Regions from separate parts of the Variovorax sp. LjRoot84 genome, predicted to be linked through region 1. Evidence: predicted binding sites of a transcription regulator. Region 1 holds the regulator's gene; each other region holds the start of a gene.
What was found. The regulator LexA, encoded in region 1, represses DNA repair genes until DNA is damaged. The targets are predictions, from matches to a motif close to ACTGTATNNNNATACAGT.

Region 1 (10,179 bases):
AGGCTCTCGAACTCGGTGCCCTTTTGCAGGTTGTTCAGGTTCACCACATAGGCGTTGTGGTGCTTGCCGTAGTGGTACTCCAGCGTTTCCTTCGAATACTCCGGCGCCAGGGCGTCCAGCGCGTACGGCAGGGGTGGGAGGACGTGTTCCATGTCATTTCTCGCGGGTTGGTTGTGGGACGAAGCATTCTAAAAAGGAATCACGTGGCTCGCGTCGGACGCCGTCCCGTCGTACCCGTTCGATTGACCGTCATGTCGACCGTGCCGTCGGCGAGGCGCGCGCGCACCGCGTCGCCGGGTGTCAGGCCTCGCACGCTGGTGACGGCCTGTCCATGTTCGTTCGTGAGCCATGCGTAGCCGCGCTGCAAGACCAGCGCCGGATCCAGCAGTTGCAGGCGCAGCGCAGCCCGTTCGAGCCGTTCCTTGCGCTGAACCAGGGCACGCGTGAACTTGAGCGGCAACTCGGCCTGCAACGCCTGCTGCGCTTGCGCGAGCCGCTGCGTCCTCGAGAGCACGGCGTAGTGCAGTCGTTGCGCATGGTGAGCCAGGCGCAGTTGCTGGCGCGTCACCAGCGTCGAGGGGCGCCCCAGCCGACCCGCGGCCAGATCGAGGCGCTGGCTCAAGACATCGAGGCGCGCGGAAATCGCGTCGCGCAGCCGCTCTTCGAGCAGATCGAGCGCGCCGAGCCACAGATCGCGCGGCGCAGCGACGAGTTCGGCCGCGGCGGTCGGCGTCGGTGCGCGCAGGTCGGCACAGAAGTCGGCGATGGTGAAGTCGGTTTCGTGGCCGACGCCGCTGATCACCGGCACCGGGCTCTGCACGATCGTGCGCGCCAGCGACTCGTCGTTGAAGGCCCAGAGATCCTCGATCGAGCCGCCGCCGCGCACCAGCAGGATCAAGTCGACCCTCGGCTGCAGCGCGTAGAGCGACTGCAGCGAGCGCACCAGCTCCGCCGGCGCACCGGCGCCCTGCACCGCGGCCGGCGCCAGCACCACGGGAATGTGCGGCACGCGGCGGCGCAATGCGCTGACGACGTCGTGCAAGGCTGCCGCGCCGAGCGAGGTCACGACACCGATCGCGCGTGGCATGGCCGGAAGCGGCCGCTTGCGGGCGGGATCGAAAAGGCCCTCGGCCTCCAGCTTCGCCTTGCGCTGCAGGAACTGCTCGAACAGCGCGCCCTGCCCGGCTCGACGCAGGCTTTCGACCACCAGTTGAAGGTCGCCGCGCGGCTCGTACACCGCCAATCGGCCGCGCACCTCGACCTGGTCGCCGTCGCGCGGCGAGAAATCGAGCAGGCCTGCGGCGCGCCGGAACATGGCGCACCGCAACTGGCCGGATTCGTCTTTCAGTGCAAAGTAGCAATGGCCGCTGGCCGCACGCGAGAAGCCGGAAATCTCGCCGCGCACCGCGACCGGATTGAAGCGCGCATCGAGCGCATCGGCCACGGCGCGACACAGTGCGCCCACGGCCCAGACCCGCGGTCCCGCCGGAATTGCTTCACGCTCGCTCATGTCGAGGCGGTGTTACAGATGAACAGTCGTCCACAAGCGGGGCGGCGGTCTCCCGGCCGCACGAGGCATCCGCACGACACCCACGACTCCACGTACAAGCCATTGATTTGATTGAAAAAAGTGCTGCTCAAAATTCAGTCGATCCAGCGGAAAGCCCGCCGCGTGTGGCTCCAGATGAGTTGCTCCGCGGGTTAGCCACAAAGTTATCCACAGAAACTGTGCGTCTGAACCTACAGCGAATACAAATCGGAACAATGCTTCGCGCCGGTGGATAATCGCCGCGCATTTGCAGTCCACGGGGCCGGAGGAATACTTGTTTTCGATCATAGTTGCTGCGGGCTGGCCGATCTGGCCGCTGCTCGCTTGTTCGGTGATTGCGCTCGCGCTCGTCATCGAGAGATTCACCAGCCTGAAGACCTCCAAGGTCCTGCCGCCCAAGCTCCTCGACGAGGCCATCACGGTCTCGCGCGCTGCGGTCCCGGGCCCGGACGTGGTGACCAAGCTGGAAAGAAACTCGGGGCTCGGCGAGGTGCTGGCCGCCGGCTTCCGCACTTTGAACTCCAACCCCCTTTCGACCGAAGACGACCTGCGCGCGTCGATGGAATCGGCCGGACGCGTGGTCGCGCATCGACTCGAACGCTACCTGCCGGCGCTCGCAACCATCGCGTCGGCGGCCCCGCTGCTCGGGCTGCTGGGCACGGTGATCGGCATGATCGAGATCTTCGGCTCCCAGTCGCCCAGCAGCGGCGCGGTCGGCACCGGCAACCCGGCGCAGCTGGCGCACGGCATCTCCGTGGCGCTCTACAACACGGCCTTCGGGCTGATCGTGGCGATCCCGGCTCTGATCTTCTGGCGCTATTTCCGCAGTCGGGTCGACGAGTACCTGCTGAACCTGGAGCTCGCCGGCGAACGTTTTGCGCGTCACCTGAACACCTTGCGATCATGAAACGAATGCATTTCAGCCACGGCTCGCGCGAGGAGCCGGAGATCAACCTGATCCCGTTCATCGACGTGCTGCTGGTCGTGCTGATCTTCCTGATGCTCTCGACCACCTACAGCAAGTTCACCGAAATGCAGTTGCGCCTTCCGGTGGCCGACGTGGAGGCCCAGCGCGACTATCCGAAGGAAGTGATCGTCGCCGTCTCCGCCGACGGACGCTATTCGATCAACAAGACCCAGTTGCCCGACCGCAGCGTGGAGACGGTGGCCGCAGCGCTGAGCGCCGCGGCGAACGGCGGCAAGGACAGCGTCGTGATCATCAGCGCCGACGCCAGCGCCGCCCATCAGTCCGTGATCACGGTGATGGAAGGCGCGCGGCGCGCGGGCCTCATGCAAATCACCTTCGCCACGCAGTCGGCCGCGCAGGCGGGACGCTAGTGCTGCAGCGGGCCTGGCTTCAGCGCGGAATGCTCGCGCGGCTGCTGTGGCCTCTCTCGCTGCTCTATGGCGCTTTGGCCGCAATCCGGCGCGCGCTCTATCGCCGAGGCGTCCTTCAGACCGAGCGCGTCGGCGTGCCGGTGATCGTGGTCGGCAACGTCATCGCCGGCGGTTCCGGCAAGACGCCTGTCGTGATGGCGGTCGTGCGACACGTCCAAGCCCGCGGAATGAAGGTCGGCGTGGTATCGCGCGGCTACGGGCGAGCGACCGACGATTGCCGCGCGGTACAGGACGACAGCGATCCGCGCGAGGTCGGCGACGAGCCGGCGCTGATTCGCCGCTCGACCGCGGTGCCGGTCTTCGTGGCGCGGCGGCGTGCCGAAGCGGCGCGTGCCCTGCTCGCTCTTCACCCGGACACGCAGCTCATCGTGAGCGACGATGGCCTGCAGCACCTTGCGCTGGCGCGCGACCTCGAGATCTGCGTCTTCGACGACCGCGGAACGGGCAATGGCTGGCTGCTGCCGGCCGGCCCCCTGCGCGAGCATTGGCCGCGCCGCTGCGACCTGGTGATCCACACCGGCGCGCGACCCGCCTTCGCCGGCTTCACGGCACGACGTGCGCTGGCCGACCATGCGCTGCGCCTCGATGGCACGCCGGTCCCGCTCGCATCCCTGGCCGGCCGGGCGCTGGTCGCGGTTGCCGCGATTGCAAAGCCCGAGGCTTTCTTCCAGATGCTGCACGAACGCGCCCTGGTACTGCAGCAGTGCATTGCATTGCCGGATCACCACGATTTCAGCGACTGGACCCCGCCGCCCGGCAGCGCCTACACGCTGATCTGCACCGAGAAGGACGCGGTGAAGCTCTGGCGCCGAGCCCCCGATGCGCTGGCGCTGCCGCTGGTGTTCGAACCCGAGCCGGCCTTCTTCGAAGCGCTCGACGCAAAGCTATCATCGCTCGATGGACACCAAGCTGCTTGAACTGCTCGTCTGCCCCGTGACCAAGGGGCCGCTCACGTGGAATGCCGAGAAGCAGGAACTCGCCTCGCGCAGCGCCCGCCTCGCCTATCCGGTGCGCGATGGCATCCCGGTGCTGCTCGAAACCGAGGCGCGCACGCTTTCCGACGAAGAGCTGGGACTTTGACCTTGCCTTTCGCCGTCCTGATCCCGGCTCGGCTCGCGTCCACACGATTGCCCGACAAGCCCCTGGCCGACATTGCCGGCCTGCCGATGGTGGTGCGCGTCGCACAGCGCGCCCTGCAATCGAGCGCTGAGCGCGTGGTGGTGGCCGCCGACGACGCGCGCATCGTCGCCGCTTGCGAGGCACACGGTGTCCAGGCCCTGCTCACGCGCACCGACCACGCGAGCGGCAGCGATCGCCTCGCCGAGGCCTGCGCGCAGCTCGGTCTGGCCGACGACGCGATCGTGGTTAACGTCCAGGGCGACGAGCCGCTGATCGACCCGGCATTGATCGACGCCGTGGCCCACACGCTGGCCTCGCATCCCGACGCAGCGATGAGCACGGCCGCGCACGCGATCGAATCCCTCGAAGATTTCCTCAATCCGAACGTCGTGAAAGCCGTGCTCGACGCACAGGGCAATGCGCTCTACTTCAGTCGCGCACCGATTCCCTGGTGGCGCGACGGCTTCGCGAAAGGCGGCGTGACGGCGCTGCCGCAGTCACCCGCAGCGCTGCGCCATATCGGCATCTACGGCTACCGCGCCGGCTTCGTACGGCAGTTTCCCAGCCTGCCGCCGGCACCGGTCGAAGCCACGGAGGCACTGGAGCAGCTGCGCGCACTGTGGCACGGGCACCGCATCGCCGTGCACGTGAGCGCCCATGCGCCCGGGCCGGGCATCGACACGCCGGAAGATCTGGAACGCGTCCGCGCACTGCTCTCCAACGCCTGATTTCGTCCCCGCGCAGGCCAAGTCGGCCGCGGAGCGCGTGCTATCCTCGACGCAACTCCGCCCTGCGATCTCCCTCGTGAAACGCATGGCGCGACAGAAATCGAAGAACCGTCCGAGGACACCATGAGACTGATTTTGTTGGGCGCCCCCGGGGCAGGCAAAGGCACGCAGGCAGCCTTCATTTGCCAGAAATACGGCATTCCTCAAATCTCGACCGGCGACATGCTGCGCGCCGCCGTCAAGGCCGGCACACCGCTCGGGCTCCAGGCCAAGGCCGTGATGGATGCCGGCGCCCTGGTGAGCGACGACCTGATCATCAACCTCGTCAAGGAACGCATCGCGTTGCCGGACTGCACCCAGGGCTTTCTGTTCGACGGCTTCCCGCGCACCATTCCGCAAGCCGAGGCCATGCGATCGGCGGGCGTCAAGATCGACTACGTGCTCGAGATCGACGTGCCTTTTGCCGACATCATCGAACGCATGAGCGGGCGCCGCTCGCATCCGGCGTCGGGGCGCATCTACCACGTCAAGTTCAACCCGCCGAAGACCGAAGGCAAGGACGACCTCACGGGCGAAGACCTGATCCAGCGCGAGGACGACAAGGAAGAAACCGTGCGCAAGCGGCTCGAGGTCTACAGCCAGCAGACCCGGCCGTTGGTCGACTACTACTCGGCCTGGGCCAAGGCGGACCCGGCCGCAGCGCCGAAGTACCGCGCCATCAGCGGCGTCGGCACGGTCGACGAGATCACTCAGCGCGCGCTGGGCGCCCTCGGCAGCTGATCAGGCCGGGCTGGAGCGCAGCCCGTAGACCTTGCCGTCGGCGAACAGGTATTCGACGCGCATCACCGGCTCGCCCTTTTCTTCCTTGAAGGTGAAGCCCACTGCCGAGATGGTCGCGCCGGACTTGATCTCCGAAACCTTCCAGGCCTCCATTCGCGTCAGCGGCGCGAGTTCGAGCGTCCACTGGCGATCGGCGCGGCGCGGCGCGGTCGCCTTGGCAAGAAGTCCGGGGCCATCGACCGGCGCGCTCTGCGCGGGCGGCTGTCGCGTTGCGAGGTCTGCCGGCACCTTGAGACCCGGCGGAACCTCGATCACCAGCTCGGCATGCGGGTTCTGCCAACGCGCGCGCACGACCTTTCCTTCCAGGTAGAGCGGACGCCCCTGGTCGAAGCTGCTCCAGCCGTGGTGCGCCCAGGCGAACGGGGTGACGACGGGAAGGGATGCGGCGGCGATGACGATGCTGCGACGTTTCATCGGAAAAACTCCTTCTTCTCTTCAGTACGCGATCCAGCGGCCGCAGAACACGACGGCCAGCCAGATCGCAGTGGACAACAACATCTGTACCCGCGCCAGCGCATCGAGTTTGCGCAAGGACCTTCGCGCGTGGAACCAGCCCGCGTTGCATCCGGCGGCCAGCAACAATCCCATCTTGATCACGAAGGCCCGGTTGGCGAGCAGTTCGGCCGGCTGGGTCGCGAACATCAGCGAGCCGCTGGCCGCCGCCAGCGTGAAGCCGCAGAGCGCGATCGACAGCGACAGCCTGGCCATCGCCTGCACCGGCAAGGCAGCCGCACGTCCGAACACCCGCAGCTCGAGCGCCACGAGATTGCCGAGCAGGAGTGCGATGCCGATGATGTGCACCGCCTCCAGCGCCGGATAGGCCCACGAGTGCGATTGCAGAGCGCTGAACATGGCCTCAATCGGCGGCCGGCTGATCTGCCATCAGCTCCAGCACCAGCGCGATGCGCGCCTTGACGGGAGTCAGTGCGCCCGCGTCACGCAAGAGTGCATTCGGCGCCGGCAGGATGCGGCCCTGCGTGCATCGCGTGGCGCGCACGACCGCAATGCCGGCAGCCTGCGCCCGCAGCGCGGCTTCTTCCAGCGCAAGGTGCAAGGTGCCGTTGCCGGTGGCCGCGAGCACCAGGCCCTCTACCGGCTCGGCGGCGCCGGACTGGCGCTCGCGAATCAGTGTGTCGATCAGGCTGCCGCGCGCCTCCGCATGACTCATCACGATTTCCACATGGGGCCAGCGGGCGGCATTCGTCATCCGTTCGAAGAGCTCGCGCGCATCCTGTTGCGGCGATACCGGCCAGCTTCGGAGGCCGCGCACCGCGCCCTCCTCCACATAGGCCACCGGTCCCGCATCGCCGGAGTCGAAGGCGTCGAGCCGGTAGGTGTGGACCTTCTGGACGTCGAAGGCGCTGTGCACCGTGCCCGCGCAGACGGCCACCACGCCCAGCGCGCCGGGGCTGGACGCGACCGCGATCGCATCGCGCACGTTCTGCGGGCCGTCTGGCGACAGCGCGGTCGCGGGCCGCATCGCGCAGGTCAGGACCACCGGCTTCGACGGAGCCAGCACCGACTGCAGGAAGAAGGCTGTTTCCTCCAGCGTGTCGGTGCCATGGGTGATGACGAGGCCCGCTACGTCGGGCTCGGCGAGCCAATGGGCGCAGCGCTCGGCCAGCGTACGCCAGATCGCAAAGCTCATGTCCTTGCTGTCAATCTGCGCCACTTGCTCGGCCGCGAGTGCGATGCCTTCGGGCGCCTCGATGCCGCCCAGCAGTTCCGTCACGCCTACTTGCCCGGCCGTGTAGCCGATGTTGTCGCCGGCCGCCGTAGCGCGGCCGGCGATGGTGCCGCCGGTGCCCAGAACGATCACGCGGCGCTTGCCTTCTCGAAGGGTATCGACCATGTCTTGCCAAACCTCCGGAAACTGGTTAAAAATACAGGTACTGGATATTCAGCCAGTGCCGCAAGGAGTCATCAATGCAGTTCGCCGTCAAGCTTACCGCCCGCCAGCAGCAGATTCTGGACTTGATCCAGAGCGCCATCGCACGCACCGGCGCCCCGCCCACGCGTGCCGAGATCGCCGCCGAACTGGGCTTCAAGTCGGCCAATGCGGCCGAAGAACATTTGCAGGCCCTGGCACGCAAAGGCGTGATCGAACTCGTGAGCGGCACCTCGCGCGGCATCCGCCTCAAGGGCGACGCACTGCGCTCGCTGAACGAATCGCGCAACAACCAATTCTCCCTGTCGCTGCCCGGCATGGCCCAGCTCGCGCTGCCGCTGATCGGCCGTGTGGCTGCAGGCTCGCCCATCCTCGCGCAGGAGCACGTCGACCAGACCTACTACGTCGAGAACACCCTGTTCCAGCGCCAGCCCGACTACCTGCTCAAGGTGCGTGGCATGTCCATGCGCGACGCCGGCATCATGGATGGCGACCTGCTGGCGGTGCAAGCCACCAAGGAAGCCCGCAACGGCCAGATCGTGGTGGCCCGGCTGGGCGACGAAGTCACGGTCAAGCGCCTCAAGCGCAACAAGCAGGTCATCGAGCTGCATGCCGAAAACCCCGACTACCCCACCATCGTCGTTCAGCCCGGCGAGCCTTTCGAGATCGAAGGCTTGGCCGTAGGCCTGATCCGCAACACGATGCTCATGTAGGGGGTCCAAACCCCGGCCGCGACAGGTGGCGGGCGTATGGCCGAGGGCCATCACCCTGTAGCAGCCGATGAAAGCAATCCTGCCTGTGTTCAACCTCTGACTTTTCTGGAGTTCACATGGGAATCGCTCTTCTCAGCCTTGCTGATCTGTTCATGCCGCTGCAATCGCTGGCCGATCGCTGGATGCCTTCGCGCCGCAGGCGTTCGTCCGGCCTTCGCTATGTCGGCATTCGGCCCAGCTGTGCCTCTGCACCCGCGCCGACGCGTCCCCTGCGCGTGGTACGCACGGTCGATGCGCAGCGCCCCGGCCAGAACGCGGGCCGCGTCGTGATCTCGGGCCGCATGGCGGACGTCTGCGCCGAACTCGATCGGCTGGCCGCCCTGGAAGCGGCGGACACCGTGCCGCGCGCCAGCCGCCTGCATTGAGCGAGGCGATGCCGATCGGCAATTGAAGCCGTACCGAGCCTGGGTTATCCCCGGGCAGCGTGCGCCTGTGGAACGCAGGGCACGGAGTACGCGGATGGTGCGAGGCACAATGGCATGCCATGAACATTGTGATCCTCGACGACTACCAGGACGCGGTGCGCAAGCTGCGCTGCGCTTCCAAACTCGACGCGTACGCGGCCAAGGTCTACACCAACACGGTCAAAGGCATCGGGCAGCTCTCGGTGCGGCTCAAGGATGCCGACGTGATCGTGCTGATCCGTGAACGCACACAGATCTCTCGCCAGCTGATCGAGAAGCTCCCCAAGCTCAAGCTCATCTCGCAGACCGGCCGGGTCGGCAGCCACATCGACGTGCATGCGTGCACGGAGCAAGGCATCGCGGTGGCCGAAGGCACGGGCTCGCCGCTGGCGCCGGCCGAACTCACCTGGGCGCTGATCATGACGGCGATGCGCCGCTTGCCGCAGTACATCAGCAACCTCAAGCATGGCGCCTGGCAGCAGTCGGGGCTCAAGTCGGCTTCGATGCCTCCCAATTTCGGGCTCGGCTCGGTGCTCAAGGGCAAGACGCTTTGCATCTGGGGCTATGGGCGCATCGGCCAGCTGGTCGCACGCTATGGGCAGGCCTTCGGCATGCAGGTGGTGATCTGGGGCCGCGAGGAGAGCTGCGCCAGGGCACGGTCCGACGGCTTTCAGGTGGCACCGAACCGGGACATCTTTTTCAGCGTGGCCGACGTGCTGTCGATCCATCTGCGGCTGGCGGAGGAAACACGGGGCCTGGTCACCCTCGAGGATCTGTCGCGCATGAAGCCCACCGCACTGTTCGTCAACACCTCGCGCGCCGAGCTGGTCGAACAGGACGCGCTGCTCGCGGCCCTCAACCGCGGCCGGCCCGGGCTGGCAGCCGTCGACGTGTTCGAGAGCGAGCCGCCGCTGCAAGGCCATGCGCTGCTGCGCCTGGAGAACTGCATCTGCACCCCGCACATCGGCTACGTCGAGCAGGACAGCTACGAGATGTACTTCGGCCAGGCCTTCGACAACGTCGTCAGCTTCATCAAGGGCAACCCGACCAACATCGTGAATCCGGGCGCACTGCAGGTCCGCCGTTGAAACAGCCTGCGCTGCCGGCAGCTTTGTGGGCCCTGCTGGCGGGCAACTTCGTGATCGGGACGGGCGTGATGGTGGTGCCCGGCACGCTCAACGAACTCAGCACCTCGCTGCAAGTCAGCGCGGCTACCGCCGGCCAGTTGATCACCGCGGCGGCCGTCGTGATGTGCCTCGGCGCTCCCTTGCTGGCGGCCGTGGTCGCGGGCTGGGACCGCCGGGTGCTGCTCGCCTGCACCATGCTGTGGTATGCGGCAGGGCATCTTCTCGCGACGCTGATGCCGAACTTCGGCGGGCTGCTGGTGGTGCGCATGCTGACGGTCGTCGCGCCCGCGATCTTCACGCCGCAGGCGGCCGCCTGCGTGGGTCTGCTGGTGCCGCCCGAGCAGCGGGGCCGC
Region 2 (10,179 bases), 540 kb from region 1:
TCCTCCCGTAAGTTGATCACAGCGAACGAAGCGAAGCGCAACTGCATGAGGGCGACTGATTGTGGGAAGGAAGCGTGGAGCGAAGCTGCGAGCCGATGGACAAGAACCGGATAGAAGGCGGTGCCGAGCAGGGCGAGCGGGCCATGAACCGCGAAGCTCTCGTGATCAAGGCGAGGCGGCGTAGATCCGGCGGTTGTGCAGCGAAGGAGTGCGTTCTTACCTGGGGAGATCTCGCCTTGCGCCTGAAAGGGCGACCGTGTCGAACGGGAGCGAGAAGTCAGCAGAGGTCGTAGTAGCCGGAGTTGCGGGGCTGAAGAGGCCGGAAGTCAAACGGCGAAGGACCGAACGAGAGCAAGTGTTGAGCAAGACGTCGATGTCCGAGGCCATGCGTCAGATGCCCGCGCAAGCGGGGCGGGCGGGAGTCGCGCGCGGTGAAGCCGCGTGTCAACCCGCCAGCGACGAAGCCGAGGGCCCGCGACGTGAAGCGACAGACACGGGGTCAGCGCTGCTGCAAGCGGCGCTGACGAGAGACAACCTGCAGCGCGCGCTCAAGCGGGTGCGGGCCAACAAGGGCGCCGCCGGTGTGGACGGACTGGACATTGACCAGACCGTCGAGCATCTGGTGACGGCCTGGCCGGGCATCCGGGGGCAACTGCTGCGGGGCCAGTACCGGCCCAGTCCGGTACGGCGGGTGGAGATCCCCAAGCCTGACGGAGGCCAGCGCGAGCTGGGCATCCCGACGGTGGTGGATCGGCTGATCCAGCAGGCGCTGCTGCAGGTGCTGCAACCGATTCTGGACCCCACCTTCAGCGAGCACAGCTACGGCTTCAGGCCGGGACGGCGCGCCCAGGACGCGGTATTGGCCGCGCAGGCGTACGCGCAGTCCGGGCGCAGGGTCGTGGTGGATGTGGACCTGGAGAAATTCTTCGACCGGGTCAACCACGACATCTTGATCGATCGCCTGCAAAGACGCATTGCCGACGTCGGAGTCATCCGGCTGGTACGGGCGTACCTGGACAGCGGAATCATGGATGGCGGGGTGGTACAGGAGCGGCATCAGGGCACACCGCAAGGTGGGCCGCTGTCGCCGTTGCTGGCCAACGTGCTGCTCGACGAAGTGGACAAGGAACTGGAACGCCGGGGCCACTGCTTCGCGCGCTACGCCGATGACTGCAACGTGTACGTGCGCAGTCGTCGGGCGGGCGAGCGGGTGATGGCGCTGCTGCGGCGGCTGTATGACAAGCTGCGCTTGAAGGTCAACGAGACCAAGAGTGCGGTCGCCAGTGCGTTCGGGCGCAAGTTCCTGGGCTACGACCTGTGGTTGGCCCCGCGAGGCGAGGTCAAACGCGGGGTGGCGGCCAAGCCGCTGACGACGTTCAAGCAGCGTGTGAGGGAACTCACGGGCCGCTCGGGCGGGCGCAGCATGGCGCAAGTGGTGCAGGGGCTGCGCCCCTACCTGCTGGGCTGGAAGGCGTACTTCGGGCTGGCGCAAACACCCAAGGTCTGGCGCGAGCTCGACGAGTGGCTGCGCCACCGACTGCGCGCGCTTCAGCTCAAGCAGTGGAAGCGCGGCGCGACGATGTACCGGGAACTGCGCGCCCTGGGCGCAAGTCCCGGGGTGGCGCAACGCGTGGCGGCCAACAACCGCCGCTGGTGGCGCAATAGCGCCAAGCTGCTCAACAGCGTGCTGAACATCGCCTGGTTTGATCGCTCGGGACTACCCCGACTCTCATGACCCAAAACTCTCGAACCGCCCGGTGCGGACCCGCATGCCGGGTGGTGTGGGAGGGGCACAGTCTATGAAGACTGCCCCCTATCCCGATTGCGCCCAGCATGGGCGCACTCCTGCGGGTGTAAGTCCCGCCGTAAGTTGATCACGACGAGCGAAGCGAAGCGCAACCGCAGGAGGGTGACCGATTGTGGGAAGGAAGCGCGGAGCGTAAATCATGAGCCGATGGACAAGAACCAGATATGAGGCGCTGCCGAGCGGGGCGAGCGGGCATGAATCCGCGAAGCTCTCGTGATCAAGGCTCAGGCGGCGTAAATCTGGCGGTTGTGTGATGAAGGAGTGCGTTCTTACCTGGGGAGATCTCGCCTCGTGCCTGAAAGGGCGACGGGCCTGCCCGGAGCGAGAAGTCAGCAGAGGCCATAGTAGTCGGGTGATCCGGCGAAGGGCCGAACGAGAAGGACAGTGACGAGGCATGTCGACCGGTAGTGCATGGCATCAGAAGTCCGCGCAAGCGGAGCGACCGACGCGAGGGCGAGGTGAAGCCACGCCTGAGCGGGGGCGCGATGAAGCACAGCTGTCGCGGCATGATCAAACGCACTGGGGGCCAGATGACCTGCTGGAGCAGGCGCTGGCAAAGCACAACATGGCTGCGGCGTGGAAACGCGTCAAAGCCAACAAGGGGAGCGCCGGCGTCGATGGACGCACGGTGTGGTGGTGGACGTGGACTTGGAGAAATTCTTCGATCGCGTGAACCACGACATCCTGATGGATTCGCTTGCGTGCCATCCAACTGAAGTTCTGGTGTCGGGGCCCGACCATGTACCGTGAACTGCGCGCCTTGGGCGCCAGCCGCGATGTGGCAGCCCAGATCGCCGGGAACTCTCGCCGCTGGTGGCACAACAGCGCACTCGGCCTGAACCGGGTGCTCACCATCGCATACTTCGACGGCCTCGGAGTTCCCCGCCTATGCTGACCTCAACTTCTCGAACCGCCCGGTGCGGACCCGCATGCCGGGTGGTGTGGGAGGGGTCCGGTCTTTGTTGACCGGCCCCTATCCCGATTGCCTAGAGATCGAGCCAGGGCGAGCCCTCTGCGGCGTTCGCCGTCAGCATCTCGTCCTCGCCGGCGCCGAGTGCTTCGGCCATCGCGCGCCGCACGATCTCGGGCCGGTTGTTCTGTTCGCTCAGGTGGGCTGCCAGAACGTGGCGCAGTCCGCCGTGATGCACGGCACGCGCAATGGCTGCCGCGGCGGCGTTGGACAAGTGGCCGTAGTTGCCGCCGACGCGCAGCTTCAGGAAGGGCGGATAGGCCGAGCCGGCCAGCATGTCGCTGTCGTGATTGAACTCGATCAGCAGCGCGTCGAGCCCCATCAAGCGGGCCAGCACGTGCGGTGTCGCGTGCCCGAGGTCGGTCAGCACGCCGAGGCTGCGCGCGCCATCGGTGCAGCGCAGCTGCAGCGGCTCACGGGCATCGTGCGGAACGGTGAAGGGCTGGACCACGATGTCGCCGACTTCGATGTCAGCGCCGTCGCGCGCCAGACCCAGGCGGCCTTCGAAATCGCGCCCGCCGGTGGCGAGCCAGGTGCCCTCGCTCATCCAGACCTGCAGCCGCTCGCGGCGCGACAGCGCGTGTGCGCAGCCGATGTGGTCGCCATGCTCGTGCGTGACGAAGACCGCGTCGATGTCGCAGGCCGCGAGGCCTGCGCGTGCCAGCCGCGCGTCGAGCTGCCGCAGCCCGAAGCCGCAGTCGATCAGGAGCCTCGATGTGCGGCCGCCGCTCGTCGCCTCGACCAGCGTGGCATTGCCCGTGCTGCCGCTGCCCAGACTGCGGAAGCGCAGCATTCGAGAAGACCTACTTCAGGTCGTCCGCGATGACCTGCACGATGCGTTGTGCATTCGCCGAGGTTTCGGGCGCGCCGCTTTCGTTGAGTACCGCCACCGTGCTGGCATCGCCCTGGCCCTTGACCATGATGCGGTACTTGAGCGGCGCCTCGGCCTTGCCCGAGCTGCTGAACAGCTTGCCGAAGAAGCCGGGCTCCTTCTTGTCCGGGTTGGGCGCCACGTAGCGCACGAAGTAGGTGCCGGCGCTGCGGTCGCGGTCTTCGACCGTGAAGCCGGTGCGGTCCAGCGCGAGGCCGACGCGGCGCCATGCCCGCTCGAAGTTTTCGTTGATCTGCACCACCGGCTGGCCACCGACGTTGGCGACGCTGGCGGTGCGCGCGGGTGCGCTGGTCGCGGCGAGCAGCTTCGACTGCTCCTGCGAAACGCCCAGCTTCACCATCAGGCGGCGCAGGAATTCGGTTTCGAGCTCGGGGTCGGTGGCGCGCGGCTGCCAGACCGTCTGGTCCTTGCGCGCGGTGTTGTAGACCTCTTCCATGCCGCGGTGGCTCACGAAGATCTCGGTGCCGTTGGGCGTGCGCTCGAGGCGGGTGCGGAAGCGATCGAGTTCGCCGGTGGAATAGACCGAATCGACCAGCTTGCCGAGCGTGCCGCGGATGACGTCCTGCGGCAGCTTTGCACGGTTCTCGGCCCAGTCGGTCTCCATGATGCCGAGGTTGCGCTGATCGGTGGTGAGCAGGAAGCCGTTCTCCTGCCAGAAGTCGCGCACCGGCTCCCAGAGCTGGTCGGGCGAGCGGTTGACGACGATCCAGCGCTGCGAACCCGAGCGCTCCATGCGAACGTCGCCGATGTTGCCGACGGCCGTCGGGATGCTGGGCGCGTTGGCAATGCCGGCCTGGTAGCCGCTGGCCGTCACCGCGCCGCCGGGCACCGCGTAGCGGTTTTCGCGCGAGAGCTGCGTGAGGTCGGGCGGCACTTCGAGCGTGGGTGCCTTGCCGGCGCTCTTGTAATCGATCTTGTCGCTCTCGAGGACCGAGCAGGCGGCGAGGCTGGCGATCAGGGCCAGCAGTGCGAATCGCGAAATGGTTTTCAACGTCGTCTTCCTTGTGGAATGTTTAGCTCAATCGATGGGCAGCAGCGTCCCGCTGTGTCAGAGCGCCGGCTGCGCAAAAGGTTGCCGGCGTTCGCGAAGGGCGGTGCGGATGGAATCAGTCCTTGAGCAAGCCGCTGGCGCGCAGCGCGGACTCGACCACCGGACGGCTCGCTTCGGCGAGCTCGGTGAGCGGCAGGCGCAGTGCACCGCCGCACAGGCCGAGCCGGGCCATGGCCCACTTGACCGGGATCGGATTCGGTTCGACGAACAGATGGCGATGCAGCGGCATCAGCTCGAACTGGATCTGCATCGCGCGCCGGGTGTCGCCGGCGATCGCGGCCATGCAAAGCTCATGCATCTTGCGCGGCGCCACGTTGGCCGTGACGCTGATGTTGCCCTGGCCGCCGCACAGCATCAGCGCGACGGCGGTCGGATCGTCGCCCGAATAGACCGCGAAATTCTTCGGCAGATCGCGGATCAGCCACTGCGCGCGTTCGATGTTGCCGGTGGCTTCCTTGATGCCGACGATGCCGGGCACCTGCGCCAGGCGCAGCACGGTGTCGTGCGCCATATCGGCCACCGTGCGGCCGGGCACGTTGTAGAGCACGATAGGCAGATCGCCCACGGCCTCGGCGATCGCCTTGAAGTGCAGGTACTGGCCTTCCTGCGTCGGCTTGTTGTAGTAGGGCACCACCTGCAATTGCGAGTCGGCGCCCACGCCCTTGGCGAACCTGGCGAGTTCGATCGCTTCCTTGGTGGAATTGGCGCCGCAGCCGGCCATCACGGGAACGCGGCCCTTGGCCTGTTCGACCGCGACGCGGATGATCTCGCAGTGCTCCTCGACGTCGACCGTCGGCGACTCGCCGGTGGTGCCGACCACGCCGAGGCAATCGGTGCCTTCGTCGATGTGCCAGTCGATCAGCCGGCGCAGGGCGGGATAGTCGACACTGCCGTCGTCATGCATCGGCGTGACGAGCGCGACGATGCTGCCTGTCAGTTGCTCCAAGGGGGTCTCTTTTGTCGGTGGACGAAAAGCAGACATTCTACTAACTGGCGGCGGGCCCTCGGAGCGGGTAGCGCGGCGGCGTTCCGGGCGAGTGGATGGCGGGCCGGACGGCCGCGATCCGCTGCATGAAGCGCTCCGGCTGTGCCAGGAAGCCATCCTCGTAAGCCACGACCCGCAGGCCCGCGCAGGCGCCGAGCAGTTCGCCCGGCTGCAGCAGGAAATCGGGCCGCGAGGGCCTGCCCACGGTCTCGTTGCCCGCGGCGAAGGTTTCGTAGAGCAGCACGCCGCCGGGCGCGACCGCGGCGACGATCTCGGGCAGGCGCGGCCGCCAGAGGTAGTTGGTGACGATCACCGCCCCGAATACCCGGCCGCCAAGGGGCCAGGGCCCGGACTCGATGTCGGCCAGCACAGCCTGCCCGAACTCGGCCGCCGAAGCGATGGCTTCCGGCGACCGGTCCACGCCCGTCACCGGATGCCCGCGCTCAGCGAACCAGCGCATGTGCCGCCCCGCGCCGCAGGCCACGTCGAGCACGCCGGCGCCGGGCGCCAGCAGGTGCGACCAGCCCACGATCCAGGGGGAGGGCGGGAGGTCGTGGCTCAGAAGCAGGCCCAGATCTGGTCCACCAGCGTCACGAGGAAGCCGGGGCGCGTGTAAAGCGCGAACACGCCCAGCAGTGCCAGCACCGCCGCGCCCAGCCAGCCGGCTTGCACGAGGTGATGGCGTGTGTTGGGGCGCATGGCGAAGGATCTCAGGCCGGCTGAGGAACCGGGCGCGCGATCGCGCCTTCCTTGACCGGCAGGTTGACCAGCGCCGCGAACACGCCGAGCGCGATTGCGAGGTACCAGACGATGTCGTAGCTGCCGGTGCTGTCGTAGAGATAGCCGCCGAGCCAGACGCCGAGGAAGGAGCCGACCTGGTGGCTCAGGAACACGAAGCCGCCCAGCATCGACAGGTGCGCCACGCCGAAGATCTGGGCCACGATGCCGCTGGTCAGCGGCACGGTCGACAACCACAGGAAGCCCATCACGCTCGCGAACACGTACACCGTGAGCGGCGTGATCGGCGTCAGCAGGAAGATCGCGATCGCCGCCGCACGGCTGAAGTAGATGGCGGCCAGCAGCTTGCGCTTGGCCAGCCGGGCCCCGAGCGAGCCTGCGACGTAGGTGCCGAAGACATTGAACAGCCCGACCAGCGCCAGCGCATAGCTCGCCACCTCGGGCGACAGCCCCTTGTCGCGCAGGTAGCTCGGCATGTGCACGCCGACGAACGCCAACTGGAAGCCGCAGACGAAATAGCCCGCCATCAGCAGCACGAAGCTCGGGTACTTGAAGGCCTCGTGCACCGCCTGCAGGATGGTCTGGTCGCGGTGCGCGACGGCTGCGTGGCCGACACGCGGCTCGCGCAGGCCGAAAGCGAGCGGCACGATCAGGAGCACCATGAGCGCCAGCACCAGCAGGGCCGTGTGCCAGCCGAAGCCCGCGATCAGGTGGCCCTCGACCGGCACCATGAGGAACTGCCCGAAGGAGCCGGCCGCGGCGGCCACCCCCATGGCCCAGGAGCGCCGCTCCACTGGAATCTGGCGGCCGATCACGCCGTAGATCACGGCGTAGGTGGTGCCGGCCTGCGCGGCGCCGATCAGCACGCCGGCCGTCAGCGCGAAGAGCAGCGGCGTGGGCGAGAGCGCCATGCCCGCGAGGCCCAGGGCGTAGAACACCGCGCCCATCACCAGCACGCGAAAGGCGCCCAGCTTGTCGGCCAGCATGCCGGCGAAGACGCCGATGACGCCCCAGGACAGGTTCTGGATCGCGATCGCGAGCGAGAAGCCTTGGCGCGACCAGCCCTGTTCCTGCGTGATCGGCTGCAGCCAGAGGCCGAAGCCGTGGCGGATGCCCATGGAGAGGGTGACGATCATGGCGCCGCAAAACAGGACTTGCTTGAGCGACAGCGGCTTGAGGGTGGAATTCATTCCAGGCAATGTATCCAAAGCCGGAGCAGCCGCATGGCACGGCGGCGACGGGGATTGTTGATATTTTCGGGCCGCGCTGATGCGGCGGCGGCATCAGAGGGCTTCTGTATGTCCATACAGGGTTTTCGCCGGGCCACGCATACAATCCGCCCCCATGGCGACCCTCAGCAAGACTCCCCCGGCCTATTCGGAAGGCTCGATCCGCGTTCTCAAGGGCCTCGAGCCCGTCAAGCAGCGACCGGGCATGTACACCCGAACGGACAACCCGCTGCACATCATCCAGGAAGTGCTGGACAACGCCGCCGACGAGGCGCTCGCGGGCTACGGCAAGAAGATCAAGGTCACGCTGCACGCGGACGGCTCGGTCAGCGTCGAGGACGACGGCCGCGGCATCCCCTTCGGCCTGCATCCGGAAGAAAAGGCGCCGGTGGTCGAACTGGTGTTCACCCGGCTGCACGCGGGCGGCAAGTTCGACAAGGGCTCGGGCGGTGCCTACAGCTTCTCGGGCGGCCTGCACGGCGTGGGCGTGTCGGTGACCAATGCGCTGTCGGTGCGGCTCGAGGTCCAATCCTTTCGCGAAGGCAAGGCAGCGCAGCTCGCGTTCTCCGGCGGCGACGTGATCGAGCCGTTGGTGGTGCGCGCCAACGACGGCGGCGACCGCAAGCAGGGCACCACGGTGCGCGCCTGGCCGGACGCCAAGTACTTCGAATCGCCCCAGCTTCCGATCCATGAGCTGACCCATCTGCTGCGCAGCAAGGCCGTGCTGATGCCGGGCGTCACCGTCACGCTGGTGGTCGAGAAGACCAAGGAAACGCAGCAGTGGCTCTACAAGGGCGGTCTGCGCGACTACCTGATGCAGGAGCTCAACGGCGACCCGGTGATCCCGCTGTTCGAAGGCGCGGGCCATGCCGACAAGAACGCCGACAACTTCGCCGAGGGCGAGGGCGCCGAGTGGTGCGTCGCCTTCACCGAGGAAGGCCAGCCGGTGCGTGAGAGCTACGTCAACCTCATTCCCACCAGCGCCGGCGGCACGCACGAGAGCGGTCTGCGCGACGGCCTGTTCAACGCGGTCAAGAGCTTCATCGAACTGCATTCGCTGCTGCCCAAGGGCGTGAAGCTGCTGCCCGAAGACGTGTTCGCGCGCGCCTCGTACGTGCTCTCGGCCAAGGTGCTCGATCCGCAGTTCCAGGGCCAGATCAAGGAGCGGCTCAATTCGCGCGACGCCGTGCGGCTGGTGTCCAGCTTCGTGCGGCCGGCGCTGGAGCTGTGGCTCAACCAGCACGTCGATTACGGCAGGAAGCTCGCCGAGCTGGCCATCAAGGCCGCGCAGACACGCCAGAAGGCCGGCCAGAAGGTCGAGAAGCGCAAGGGTTCGGGCGTGGCCGTGCTGCCCGGCAAGCTGACCGACTGCGAGAGCAAGGACATCGCCCACAACGAGGTGTTCCTGGTCGAGGGCGATTCGGCCGGCGGCAGCGCCAAGATGGGCCGCGACAAGGAAAGCCAGGCCATCCTGCCGCTGCGCGGCAAGGTGCTCAACACCTGGGAAGTGGAGCGCGACCGCCTCTTCGCCAACACCGAAATCCATGACATCTCGGTCGCGATCGGCATCGATCCGCACGGCCCCGAGGACACGCCCGACATGTCGGGCCTGCGCTACGGCAAGGTCTGCATCCTGAGCGATGCCGACGTCGACGGCTCGCACATCCAGGTGCTGCTCCTGACGCTGTTCTTCCGCCATTTCCCGAAACTGATCGAAACCGGTCACGTGTATGTCGCCAAGCCGCCGCTCTTCCGCGTCGACGCGCCGGCGCGCGGCAAGAAGCCGGCCTCGAAGGTCTACGCGCTTGACGAGGGCGAACTGGTCGCCATCCTCGACAAGCTGCGCAAGGACGGCGTGCGCGAAGGCGCCTGGAGCATCAGCCGCTTCAAGGGCCTGGGCGAAATGAGCGCCGAGCAGCTGTGGGAGACGACCCTCAACCCCGACACGCGGCGACTGCTGCAGGTGCGCCTGGGCCGCTTCGACGTCTCGGGCACGCAGGGCGAGATCACCAAGCTGATGGGCAAGGGCGAGGCCGCGGCGCGACGCGAGTTGATGGAGCTGCGGGCCGACGATGTCGAGGTCGATGTTTGAGCGCGTGACGCAGTAGGCGTTCGCGCCGAAAATGCGTCTCTGACCCCCATGCGCACCCTTGGCCGTTTCCTCCCATTGCTGCTGGCCCTGCTGCTGTCGACGACGCAGCCGCTCGCGCACGCGGCTGACATCTTTGGCTACGTCGACGAGCGGGGCGTCGCGCATTTCGCGCCCGAAAAGCTCGACGAGCGCTACCAGCTGTTCTTCCGCGGCGGCCAGAGCTTCGACACGGCGGACGGCATCGGTCCGCTTTTGCGCGGACGCGCCGGCAGGATCGACGGCAAGGTGCCGCGCGCCTCGCAGACCCTGCTCGCGCTGTTCGAGGCCTCGCCCAGCTACAAGCCCGCGCAGGGAGCGTTGCGCGAAGCCGCCAGGCGCCATGCGATCGACTACGAACTGCTGCAGGCCCTGATCG
Region 3 (10,179 bases), 1.4 Mb from region 1:
CCACGGCCACCATTTCATCGGCCGGCACGAGCACCGCGTCGTGCAGGGCGCCGGCCACAACCTGCCGCAGGAAAAACCGCAGGCCTTCGTCGATGCCGTGCGCGATCTCGTGCATGGCAACATCGGCCGATGACCGACAGCCTGAAGACCCTCTCCGAACACCGCTGCTTCGGCGGCATGCAAAGCTTTCACGAGCACGCCTCGCGCGAAATCGGGCTGCCGATGCGCTTCTCGGTGTTCCTGCCTCCGCAAGCGGAACAGGGCCCGGTGCCGGCCCTGATGTACCTCGCGGGCCTGACCTGCAACGAGGAGACCTTCATGGTCAAGGCCGGCGCGCAGCGCATGGCGACCGAGCTGGGCCTGGCGTTGATCGCGCCCGACACCAGCCCGCGCGGCGCCGCCGTCGAGAGCCTGCCCGGCGCGAGTGCGAGCTGGGACTTCGGCATCGGCGCCGGCTTCTACCTCGACGCCACCGAGGCGCCATGGGCGCAGCACTGGCGCATGGAAAGCTACCTGGTCCATGAACTGCTGCCGCTGATCGCGCAAGCCCTGCCGATCGACGGGCAGCGCATCGGCCTCTTCGGCCACTCGATGGGCGGCCATGGCGCGTTCACCCTGGCGCTGCGGCATCCGGGTCGCTTCAAGTCGCTCTCGGCCTTCGCGCCGATCTGCGCGCCGACGCAGTGCCCGTGGGGCGAGAAGGCTTTCGGCGGCTACCTCGGCGCCGAGCGCAGCGCCTGGCTCGCGCACGATGCCTGCGCGCTGATGCAGTCGCAGACCGCACCGCCCTACCCGGCCGGCATCCTGGTCGACCAGGGCCTGGCCGACAAATTCCTGGCAGAACAGCTGCATCCGCACCTGTTCGAGGCCGCCTGTCGCGCAGCGGGCCAGCCGCTCCAACTGCGCCGACACGCCGGCTACGACCATGGCTACTACTTCATCCAGAGCTTCATGGCGGACCACCTGCGCCACCATGCCGGGGCATTGACTTGAGCGAGTTCGTCCGGAGCCTGCACGAGGTCTTCGAGCGCTTCGGCCGCATCGAAGCCAGGCGCATGTTCGGCGGCCACGGCATCTACCACGAGGGGCGCATGTTCGCGCTGGTGGCGCGCGACACGCTCTACCTCAAGGCCGACCCGCAAAGCGTCGCGCATTTCGACCGGCTGCGATTGCCGGCTTTCGAATACACGAGGAGCGGGAAAACCATGCAGACGTCCTACCGGGAAGCGCCGGCCGAGGTGTTCGACGACCGCGACGAGGCCGCGCTGTGGGCCCGGCGCGCCTGGGAAGCCGCCTTGCGATCCGGCACCGCGCCAAAGAAGCGATCGAAAGCACCATGACCGGAATGCCGCCCCCGCTGCCCGAACGCGAGCAGATCGCGCTGCTCGAAGTCTTCGACGGCCTGGGCCTGCAGCAGATCCACGTGGTCGACACGCCGCAAAAGGCCGAACAGGCCGTGGCGGCGCTGCGAGCCAGCGGCGTGGTCGGCTTCGATACCGAATCCAAGCCGACCTTCGCGAAGTTCGAGGTCTCGGGCGGCCCGCACGTGCTGCAGTTCGCGACGCGCGATGCGGCCTGGCTCTTCCAGCTGCACCGCAGCGAGTTCCACGAGGTCCTGGCCGGGCTGCTCGCCTCGACCGAACTGACCAAGGTCGGCTTCGGCCTCTCTTCCGACCTGAGCCTGATCCGGCAGCGCTTCGGCATCGAGCCGCAGGCCGTCTTCGATCTGGACACCGAGTTCCGCCGCCGCGGCTACCGCAAGTCGGTCGGCGTGAAGACGGCCGTGGCGCTGGTGTTCGACCGCCGCTTCGTGAAGTCGCGCAAGGCCACCACCTCGAACTGGGCCCACAAGCAGCTGACCGATGCGCAGCTGCGCTACGCGGCCAACGATGCCTACGCGGCGATGCGCGTTTACGAGGCGCTGGGGCTCACGCCGCCGGCGCGCTGATCCTGCTGCAGCCAGGCCCGGACCTGCTCCACGAGCCGGTCCATCGGCGCCGACGCATCGACGGCCAGTACCCCCGGCTCCCCGACCGGCGATTCGAGGGTCGCGAACTGATTGGCGACCAGGCTGGCCGGGAACATGTGCTCGGCCGCGCGCGCCGCGACACGGCGTTCGGCCTCCTCGCGTGACAGATCCATGAACACGAAGCGCAGCCCCGGCGTCGCGGCGCGCAGCCGCTCGCGGTAGTCGCGCTTGAGCGCCGAGCAGGTCAGCACCGCACCCTGCCGGTGGCCGGCGAGTTCCCGACCCAGCGTGGCCAGCCAGCCGGTGCGGTCGGCATCGGTGAGCGCAATGCCGGCGCGCATCTTCTCGACATTGGCCGGCGGATGAAAGTCATCGCCCTCGATCAGCGGCAATGTGAACTCGGCGGCCAGCGCCGCACCCAGGCTCGACTTGCCGCAGCCCGAGACCCCCATGACAACGATCCAGAAACGATCCATGCATCGACTTTAAAACAGACTGCCCTGTCCCACTTCGCCGGGCGGCCGAAACGCGCTGAGATCGAGCGCAATGCGCTCGCGGTTGAAGCCGATGCGCCGGGTCGCCTTCTCGAAGCGCTGGCGGATCAGGTCGGCCCACAGGCCGCTGCCCACCATGCGCGTGGCGAAGTCGGCGTCGTAATCCTTGCCGCCGCGCATCTCGTGGATGCGCGCCATGATGCGGCCCGCACGCTGCGGGTAGTGCAGCTCCAGCCACTGCTTGAACAGCGGCGCCACCTCCCAGGGCAGCCGGATCACCGTGTAGAAGGCGCTGCGCGCACCGGCCTCCCACGCGGCTTCGAGCACCTGCTCCATGTCCTCGGTGACGAAGGGAATCTGCGGTGCCACGCTCACACCCACCGGCACGCCGGCCTCGGCCAGCGTGCGCACGGTGCGCAGCCGCCGGTGCGGCGCCGCGGCGCGCGGCTCCAGCTTGCGCGCGAGTTCGCCGTCGAGCGAGGTGATGGTCACGTACACCGCCGCCAGATGCTCGGCCGCCATCGGCGCGATCAAGTCGAGGTCGCGCTCGACCGCGCTCGACTTGGTGACCAGCCCGAAGGGATGGCGCGTTTCCTTCAAGAGCTCGATCACCGAACGCGTGAGCCGCAGCTCGCGCTCGATCGGCTGGTAGCAATCGGTGGCGGTGCCGATCGCGATGTGGCTGGGCCGGTAGCTCTTGCGGCCGAGCTCGGCGCGCAGCACCTCGACGATGTTGCGCTTGGCGATCAGCTTGGTCTCGAAGTCCAGGCCAGGCGACAGGTTCAGGTAGCTGTGCGTGGGCCGTGCGAAGCAGTAGATGCAGCCGTGCTCGCAGCCGCGATACGGATTGATCGATCGATCGAAGTAGATGTCTGGCGAATCGTTCTCGCACAACACCGACTTCACGTCTTCGAAACGCACCTCTGTTTGAAGCGGCGGCAGCGGCTCGGCCGCGCCTTCTTCGAGCGTGCCCCAGCCGTCGTCGTAGGCATCGCGCACGTCGCGCTCGAAGCGGTGCGGCAGGCGGGTGGCCGCGCCTCGGCCCTTGAGGGCATGGACGGGAATGAAAACATCGGCCATGGTGAAATGCCCCTTGGAAACTGTATGAACATCCAGTATTTCACCAATTAGCCAGTGCCGCATTAGACTTTCATTTCTTTATTGACAGAAATTTCGAAAACCATAAACTCGATTGCAAGGCCACACCATGCAACTGACCGAAATCCAACGCAAATTCGTGCTTCACTGGGGCGAGATGGGCTCCCTGTGGGGTGTCAATCGCACCGTGTCGCAGATCCACGCCCTGCTCTTCGCCCATGGCAGGCCGCTGCATGCCGAGGAGCTTTCCGAAACGCTCAACGTGGCCCGCTCCAACGTGAGCAACAGCTTGAAGGAACTGCAGGCCTGGAACCTGGTGCGCGTGACCCACGTGCTGGGCGACCGTCGCGACTACTTCGAGACCAGCGTCGACGTGTGGGAGCTGTTCCGCACCGTGGTGCGCGAGCGCAAGGAGCGCGAGTTCGACCCCACCGTGCGGGTGCTGCGCGAGATCATCGCCAGCCCCGACTTCGGCAAGGAGCCGGCCGACGCGCAGGACCGCATCCGCTCCACCATGGAACTCATGGCCAAGCTGGGCACCTGGGCCGACGAGATGCTGCGGCTGTCGCCCGGCACCCTCGACAAGGTGCTGACGCTGGGCGCGAGCGTGCAGAAGTTCGTGCGCGGCGATGCGAACCGCGGCAAGGACGATCCTGACGCGCACCATGCCAGCCTGCCCATGCTCTAACATTTTTTTGAGTTTTTATTTCTGTTTTGACTGAAGCATCGAGAAGAACTCAGACCCGGAGTAGCGCCATGACCACTTCATCGAACATCCTCGTCTGCGGTGCCAACGGTTTCATCGGCAGCCGCATCGCCGCCGCGGTGCTGAAGGCGGGACACCAGGTGACCTGCGGCAGCGCAACGCGCCTGCGCACCGACCTGCCCCACCTGCCGATCGACTACTCGCGCGACACCGATGCCGCGACCTGGCTGCCGCGCTTGCGGGGCTTCGACACGGTGATCAACGCCGTCGGCGTGCTGCGCGACAGCGCGCGCCGGCCGATGAAGGCGGTGCACACCGACACGCCGGCCGCGCTCTTCCAAGCCTGCGCGCAGGCCGGCGTGCGCCGCATCGTCCAGATCTCGGCGCTGGGCATCGGCCGCAACGACAAAGACAACCCGACCCAGTACGCGCGCACCAAGCGCGCCGCCGAAGCTGTACTGCAAGCCCTGCCCGCCGGCGGCCCCTCGTGGATCGCGCTGCGGCCCTCGGTCGTGCTCGGCCAGGGCGGCGATGCGACCAAGCTGTTCCACACGCTGGCCGCACTGCCTGTGCTGGCGATGCCCGCCCCCGCGCTCGCTGCCAAGTTGCAGCCGGTCTATGTCGAGGATCTCGCACGTGCCGTGGCGGTGCTGGCCGACCCGGCCTCGCCCTCCCTCGGCGTGGTGGAGTTCGGCGGGGCACGCGCGATGACGCTGGCCGAGCTGATCGCCACCTTGCGCAGCGCGCGGCGCGGCGGTGCGCCGAAGCCGGCCCGCGTGCTGCGCCTGCCCGCATGGGTGGGCGTGCTGAGTTCGCGCGCCGGCGACTTCGTACCCGGCGTGCCGTGGTGCACCGACACCCGCGTGATGCTCGAGCTCGACAACGTCGCGAGCAATGCGCCGCTGCGCGGCTGGCTGGGCACCGAGCCGCGCGACCTGCGCGATTTCGCCGACACCTTGTGAATCAACTTCAGGAAAGCACTTCATGAGCGACACCCTCCCGCAACGCATCGCGCTGCCGGCACCTGCCGCGCCCTCGCATGCCCCCGTGACGCCGAGCGACACGCAGGACTACTTCACCGAGGTCGCCGATGACTACCGCGCGTGGAGCCCGGGCTACAACATGCATTTCGGCTTCTGGCGCGCAGGCCTGAATCCGTTGCGGCGCGAGGGCATGCTGGTCGAGATGAACCGCGCCGTGGGCCGCGCGCTGCAGCTCGACGCCGCACGGCCGGCCTGCGTGGTCGACCTCGGTTGCGGTGCCGGCGCCACCGCGCGCACGCTGGCCATGGAGCACCCCAAGCTCTATGCGGTGACCGTGACCAACGTGGCGGTGCAGAACACGATCGCGGCCCGGCTCGATGCCGGCGCCGGCGTGGCCGACCGCGTAGCGCACGTCGAGGCCGACTACACCCGCACCGGGCTGCCCACCGCGCAGGCCGACGGCGCCTGGGCGGTCGAGAGCGCCTGCTATGCGAGCGGCGCCACCAAGGCCGACTTCGTCGCCGAAGCCGCGCGCCTGCTCAAGCCCGGCGCGCGGCTGGTGGTGATCGACGGTTTCCTGCTGCGCCGCCAGCCCGGCCGCATCGCCGGCTGGCTGCACCGGCTCTGGGCCGACAGCTGGGCCGTGCCCACGCTGGCCACGCGCGACGACTTCGCCGCAACGCTCCAGAGCCACGGCTTCGCGCAAGTCGAAGTGAAGTCGCTGCGCTGGCGCGTGGCACCGAGCGCGCTGCACATTCCTGTGCTCGCCACGCGCTTCACGCTGGCCGAGCTCTGGAAGGCGCGCGGCCGCCTCTCGCCCTGGCGCCGCAAGCACATCGTCGCCAGCTATTGCGCCCTCGCGCTGGGCCTGTTCTGGCGCGACTTCGACTACTGCATGGTGACCGCCGGGCGCGACGCGAGCGAGGCGGGCCGCGCATGAGCGAGGAGCCAGATCCGGCGCACCAGCGAAGCACTCACCACGTCGCCGCACCGCCGGCGGTCGAGCTGCCCTTCCATTGGCTCCTGCCGCTGTTCGGGGGCGCGGCCGCGGCCCTGGTCATGCGCCTGGCCTTCAGCGGCTCGCCGGGCCAACGCTACTCGGCCATGCTCGGCAGCTTCATCTACCTGGCACCGGTGCTCTGCGGCGCGGTCACGGTCTATCTCGCCGAGCGCAGCCGCCGGCGCAGCTTCTGGTACTACCTCTGGGCGCCGTGGTGCGCCACGGCGCTGTTCGTGGGCGGCACGTTGATGATCTACATCGAGGGCCTGATCTGCGCCATCGTCATCGTGCCGCTGTTCGCGCTCATGGGCAGCCTGGGCGGCCTGATGATGGGCGTGGTCTGCCGCGTCACCGACTGGCCGCGGCCGACGCTCTACGGCATCGCGGCCTTGCCACTGCTGCTCGGCGCGATCGAGCCCTCGCTGCCCGATCCCCAGCAGCTCTCGAGCACCTCGCGCACGATCTTCATCGCAGCGCCGGCCGAGCGGGTCTGGCAATCGCTCAACGATGCACGCGACATCCGGCCGGACGAAGTCGGCGATGCCTGGGCCTACCGGATCGGCGTGCCGATGCCCATGGAAGGACGAACCGAGGAAAGCCCCGAAGGCCGGGTACGCAAGGTGCGCTGGCAGAAGGACGTGCACTTCGACGAGCTCATCACCGAATGGGAACCGTCGCGGCGCGTGAAGTGGCGCTACCGCTTCACGCCCGACTCCTTTCCCGCCGGCGCGCTCGACGACCACGTGGTGATCGGCGGCCACTATTTCGACCTGCGCGATTCGGCCTATACGCTCTCGCCGCGCGATGGCGGCACCGAGCTGCGCATCGACGTGTCCTGGCGCGTCAGCACGCGCTTCAACTGGTATGCGGGCCGGGTCGCGCACTTCCTGCTGGGTGATTTCTCCGAGCACATCCTGCGCTTCTACAAGGCGCGCAGCGAAGCGCCTTCCGCGTGATCCTGTTCAGAACTCCGCGTCGAGCTCGTCGATCTCCTCGGGCTCCAGCTTGGCCGCCTCGATCCACTCCTGCATGGCCGGCAGTTCGACGATCCGCTTGCAGTAGGCGGCGCAGGCGCGGTCGAGCGCGACGTCGTAGGTCATGAAGCGGGTGACCACCGGTGCGTACATCGCGTCCGCCATGCTGGGCTCCTTGCCGAACAGGAAGGGGCCGTCGTAGGCCTTGAGGCACTCGCGCCAAATCAGGGCGATGCGATCGATGTCGGTCTGCGCGCGCGACCAGATCTTGAAGTTGGGAAACCTGGCCTTGATGTTCATCGGCAAGGCGCCGCGCATCGAGCCGAAGCCCGAATGCATCTCGCCGCAGATCGCGCGGCAGTGGGCGCGGGCCTTGATGTCGGCCGGCAGCAACCCGGCCTTGGGCTTGATCTCGTTCAGGTATTCGCCGATCGCGAGCGTGTCCCAGACCTCCACGCTGCCGTGCTGCAGCGAGGGCACCAGCATCGAGGCCGACAGCAGCAGCATCTCGGCCTTCATGGCCGGGTCGTCGGGCGGGATCACCTTCTCGACGAAGTCCAGCCCCGCCAGCCGGCACATCAGCCAGCCGCGCAGCGCCCATGCGCCGTAGTTCTTGCTGCTGATCGTGAGAACGGGTTTGCTGCTCGCCATGGGGACGCTCCTCGGCTGCCGGGATAGGCCCTGCAGCGTGTGCAAGGCCTGTGCCAGAACAGTGCATGTCGCACCCACCCCGGCGCGCGCCTTGGCCCGCAAATTGCCTGCGAGAGGTATATATGTTGTACAGGGCCTACCAAACCAGCGCCGACCTGCTTTCGCCATCGCGGCTCGCGGCGCAGTACCTCGGCAGTTCCCTGTGGCAGCAGAATTCGGAGCGCAGCGCGGCGCGGCGCATCGCCGCCGCCATGGAGGTCTACTCGCGCATGCGGCTCACCCACACGCGGCCGGCCTATGGCATCCAGAGCGTGACGGTCGACGGCGAAGAAGTGGCCGTGCATGAAGAGGTTGCGCTGGTCGCGCCCTTCGGCACCTTGCTTCACTTCCGCAAGAACACCACGGCAGTGCATCCGCCGGTGCTGCTGGCCGCACCACTTTCGGGCCATTTCGCGACCCTGCTGCGCGAAACCGTGCGCACCCTGCTGCGGGACCACGACGTCTATTTGACCGATTGGCACAACGCCCGCGACGTGCCGCTCTGGCATGGCGGCTTCGGCCTGGACGACTACACGCTGCAGCTCATCAAGTTTCTCGAGGCCGTCGGACCCGGCGTGCACATGGTTGCGGTCTGCCAGCCCTGCGTGGCGGCGCTGGCGGCCACCGCGCTGATGGCCGAGGACGACAACCCGTCCACGCCGCGCAGCCTCACCTTGATGGCCGGGCCGGTCGATTGCCGCATCAACCCGACGGCCGTCAACAAGCTTGCGAACGAGCGCCCGATCGGCTGGTTCGAACGCAACCTGATCAGCCGCGTGCCCTGGCCGCATGCAGGCATGATGCGGCGCGTCTACCCCGGCTTCCTGCAGCTCACCGCCTTCATGAGCATGAATCCGGAGCGCCACAAGCAGCAGTTCCAGAAGCTTTTCGAGTACCTGGTCGAAGGAGAAATCGACAAGGCCGCCACCATCCGCGATTTCTACGACGAGTACCTGGCGGTGAACGACCTGCCGGCCGAGTTCTACCTGGAGACGGTGGAGCGCGTGTTCCAGACCTACGACCTGCCGCGCGGCGTGCTCACCGTGGGAGAGCGCAAGGTCAACCCCGCTGCCATCCGCCGCACCGCACTGCTGACCGTCGAAGGCGAGCGCGACGACATCTGCGCGGTCGGCCAGACGGTGGCGGCGCAAGACCTCTGCACCGGCGTGCGCCCCTACCTCAAGACCCACCACCTGCAGGCGGGCGTGGGGCACTACGGCGTCTTCAGCGGCAGCAAGTGGAACGCGCAGATCTATCCGCGGGTGCGCGAGGCGATCCACACGGCTGCCGAGGTGCACTGACTCCACTGGCTGGTGCTGGTCTAGACTGGCCCGGATGACGCCCGCGCCCGCCTCCCCGCTCGATGCCTTCCTGCATGCGATCCCGAAGCTCGAGCTGCATTGCCACCTGTTCGGCACGGTGCGGCACGGCAGCTTCGCGGCGCTCAATCGCCGCGCCGGGCGGCCGCTGGCCGATGAAGAGATCGAAGGCTTCTACACGCGCGGCGAGAAGCCGGTCGGCGTGCTTCGCGTGCTGCGCGCGCTCGATGCGCGGCTGGTGCGCGTGCCCGACGACCTGCACCGGCTCACCTTCGAATACCTCGAGGACGCGGCGGCCCACAACGTGCGCTACGCCGAGTTCTTCTGGAACCCGACCGGCACGGTGCGCGACTCCGGCATCGCCTACCGCAGCGCGCAAGAGGCCATCGTGCGCGCCATCCATGACGCAAAAGACGAGTTCGGCATCACCGGCCGGCTGATCGCGGCCATCGACCGCGAGGCCAGCCCCGAGGCTGCTGTCGAGATGGTCGGCTGGGTCACGGCCAACCTCTGCGAGGAGGTGATCGGTATCGGCATCGACTACCGCGAGGTCGACCGGCCACCCGAGCTCTTCCAGCAGGCCTACCGCGACGCGCGGCGCGCCGGCCTCAAGACGACCGCGCACGCGGGCGAGTTCGGCATGCCGTGGACCAACGTGCGCACCGCGCTCGACGTGTTGCAGGTCGACCGCATCGACCACGGCTACACGGTGGTCGACCAGCCCGAGTTCGCACGCGAGTGCGCCGAGCGCGGCGTGCTCTTCACCGTGGTGCCGACCAACTCCTACTACCTGCGCACGCTGGCGCCCGAGCGCTGGGCGCTGGACCATCCGATCCGCCGCATGCCCGGCCTGGGCCTGCGCATCCATCCCAACACCGACGACCCCACGCTGCACAAGGTCACGCCCACGCAAGCCTGGGGAATGATGGTGCGCGACTTCGGCTTC

Region 2: a site for LexA is predicted at 7,737-7,754, ahead of ACSQ9I_RS11135 (DNA topoisomerase IV subunit B). Genes of this name have one in related genera too.
Region 3: a site for LexA is predicted at 3,563-3,580, ahead of ACSQ9I_RS20375 (PA0069 family radical SAM protein). Genes of this name have one in related genera too.

Annotation. Positions count from the first base shown of each region.
Region 1 covers NZ_CAXUTE020000001.1:2,674,583-2,684,761, reverse strand. The annotation lists gene ACSQ9I_RS13620 (superoxide dismutase) at 1-152, opposite strand, end outside; gene xseA (exodeoxyribonuclease VII large subunit) at 200-1,510, opposite strand; gene ACSQ9I_RS13610 (MotA/TolQ/ExbB proton channel family protein) at 1,824-2,456, shown strand; gene ACSQ9I_RS13605 (ExbD/TolR family protein) at 2,462-2,887, shown strand; gene lpxK (tetraacyldisaccharide 4'-kinase) at 2,917-3,864, shown strand; gene ACSQ9I_RS13595 (Trm112 family protein) at 3,845-4,027, shown strand; gene kdsB (3-deoxy-manno-octulosonate cytidylyltransferase) at 4,030-4,794, shown strand; gene adk (adenylate kinase) at 4,918-5,574, shown strand; gene ACSQ9I_RS13580 (DUF6152 family protein) at 5,575-6,048, opposite strand; gene ACSQ9I_RS13575 (hypothetical protein) at 6,070-6,486, opposite strand; gene ACSQ9I_RS13570 (asparaginase) at 6,491-7,486, opposite strand; gene lexA (transcriptional repressor LexA) at 7,561-8,235, shown strand; gene ACSQ9I_RS13560 (hypothetical protein) at 8,352-8,660, shown strand; gene ACSQ9I_RS13555 (D-2-hydroxyacid dehydrogenase family protein) at 8,780-9,787, shown strand; gene ACSQ9I_RS13550 (MFS transporter) at 9,784-10,179, shown strand, end outside.
Region 2 covers NZ_CAXUTE020000001.1:2,138,797-2,148,975, forward strand. The annotation lists gene ltrA (group II intron reverse transcriptase/maturase) at 374-1,735, shown strand; partial or broken gene ACSQ9I_RS11100 (group II intron reverse transcriptase/maturase) at 2,502-2,702, shown strand; gene ACSQ9I_RS11105 (MBL fold metallo-hydrolase) at 2,794-3,570, opposite strand; gene bamC (outer membrane protein assembly factor BamC) at 3,581-4,660, opposite strand; gene dapA (4-hydroxy-tetrahydrodipicolinate synthase) at 4,776-5,702, opposite strand; gene ACSQ9I_RS11120 (class I SAM-dependent methyltransferase) at 5,707-6,234, opposite strand; gene ACSQ9I_RS11125 (hypothetical protein) at 6,264-6,404, opposite strand; gene ACSQ9I_RS11130 (MFS transporter) at 6,416-7,633, opposite strand; gene ACSQ9I_RS11135 (DNA topoisomerase IV subunit B) at 7,788-9,764, shown strand; gene ACSQ9I_RS11140 (lytic transglycosylase domain-containing protein) at 9,813-10,179, shown strand, end outside.
Region 3 covers NZ_CAXUTE020000001.1:4,096,224-4,106,402, forward strand. The annotation lists gene ACSQ9I_RS20350 (alpha/beta fold hydrolase) at 1-133, shown strand, start outside; gene fghA (S-formylglutathione hydrolase) at 130-993, shown strand; gene ACSQ9I_RS20360 (TfoX/Sxy family protein) at 990-1,340, shown strand; gene ACSQ9I_RS20365 (3'-5' exonuclease) at 1,337-1,948, shown strand; gene ACSQ9I_RS20370 (gluconokinase) at 1,912-2,445, opposite strand; gene ACSQ9I_RS20375 (PA0069 family radical SAM protein) at 2,455-3,543, opposite strand; gene ACSQ9I_RS20380 (GbsR/MarR family transcriptional regulator) at 3,671-4,249, shown strand; gene ACSQ9I_RS20385 (NAD-dependent epimerase/dehydratase family protein) at 4,318-5,229, shown strand; gene ACSQ9I_RS20390 (SAM-dependent methyltransferase) at 5,252-6,190, shown strand; gene ACSQ9I_RS20395 (SRPBCC family protein) at 6,187-7,206, shown strand; gene ACSQ9I_RS20400 (glutathione S-transferase) at 7,213-7,875, opposite strand; gene ACSQ9I_RS20405 (polyhydroxyalkanoate depolymerase) at 7,998-9,215, shown strand; gene ACSQ9I_RS20410 (adenosine deaminase family protein) at 9,250-10,179, shown strand, end outside.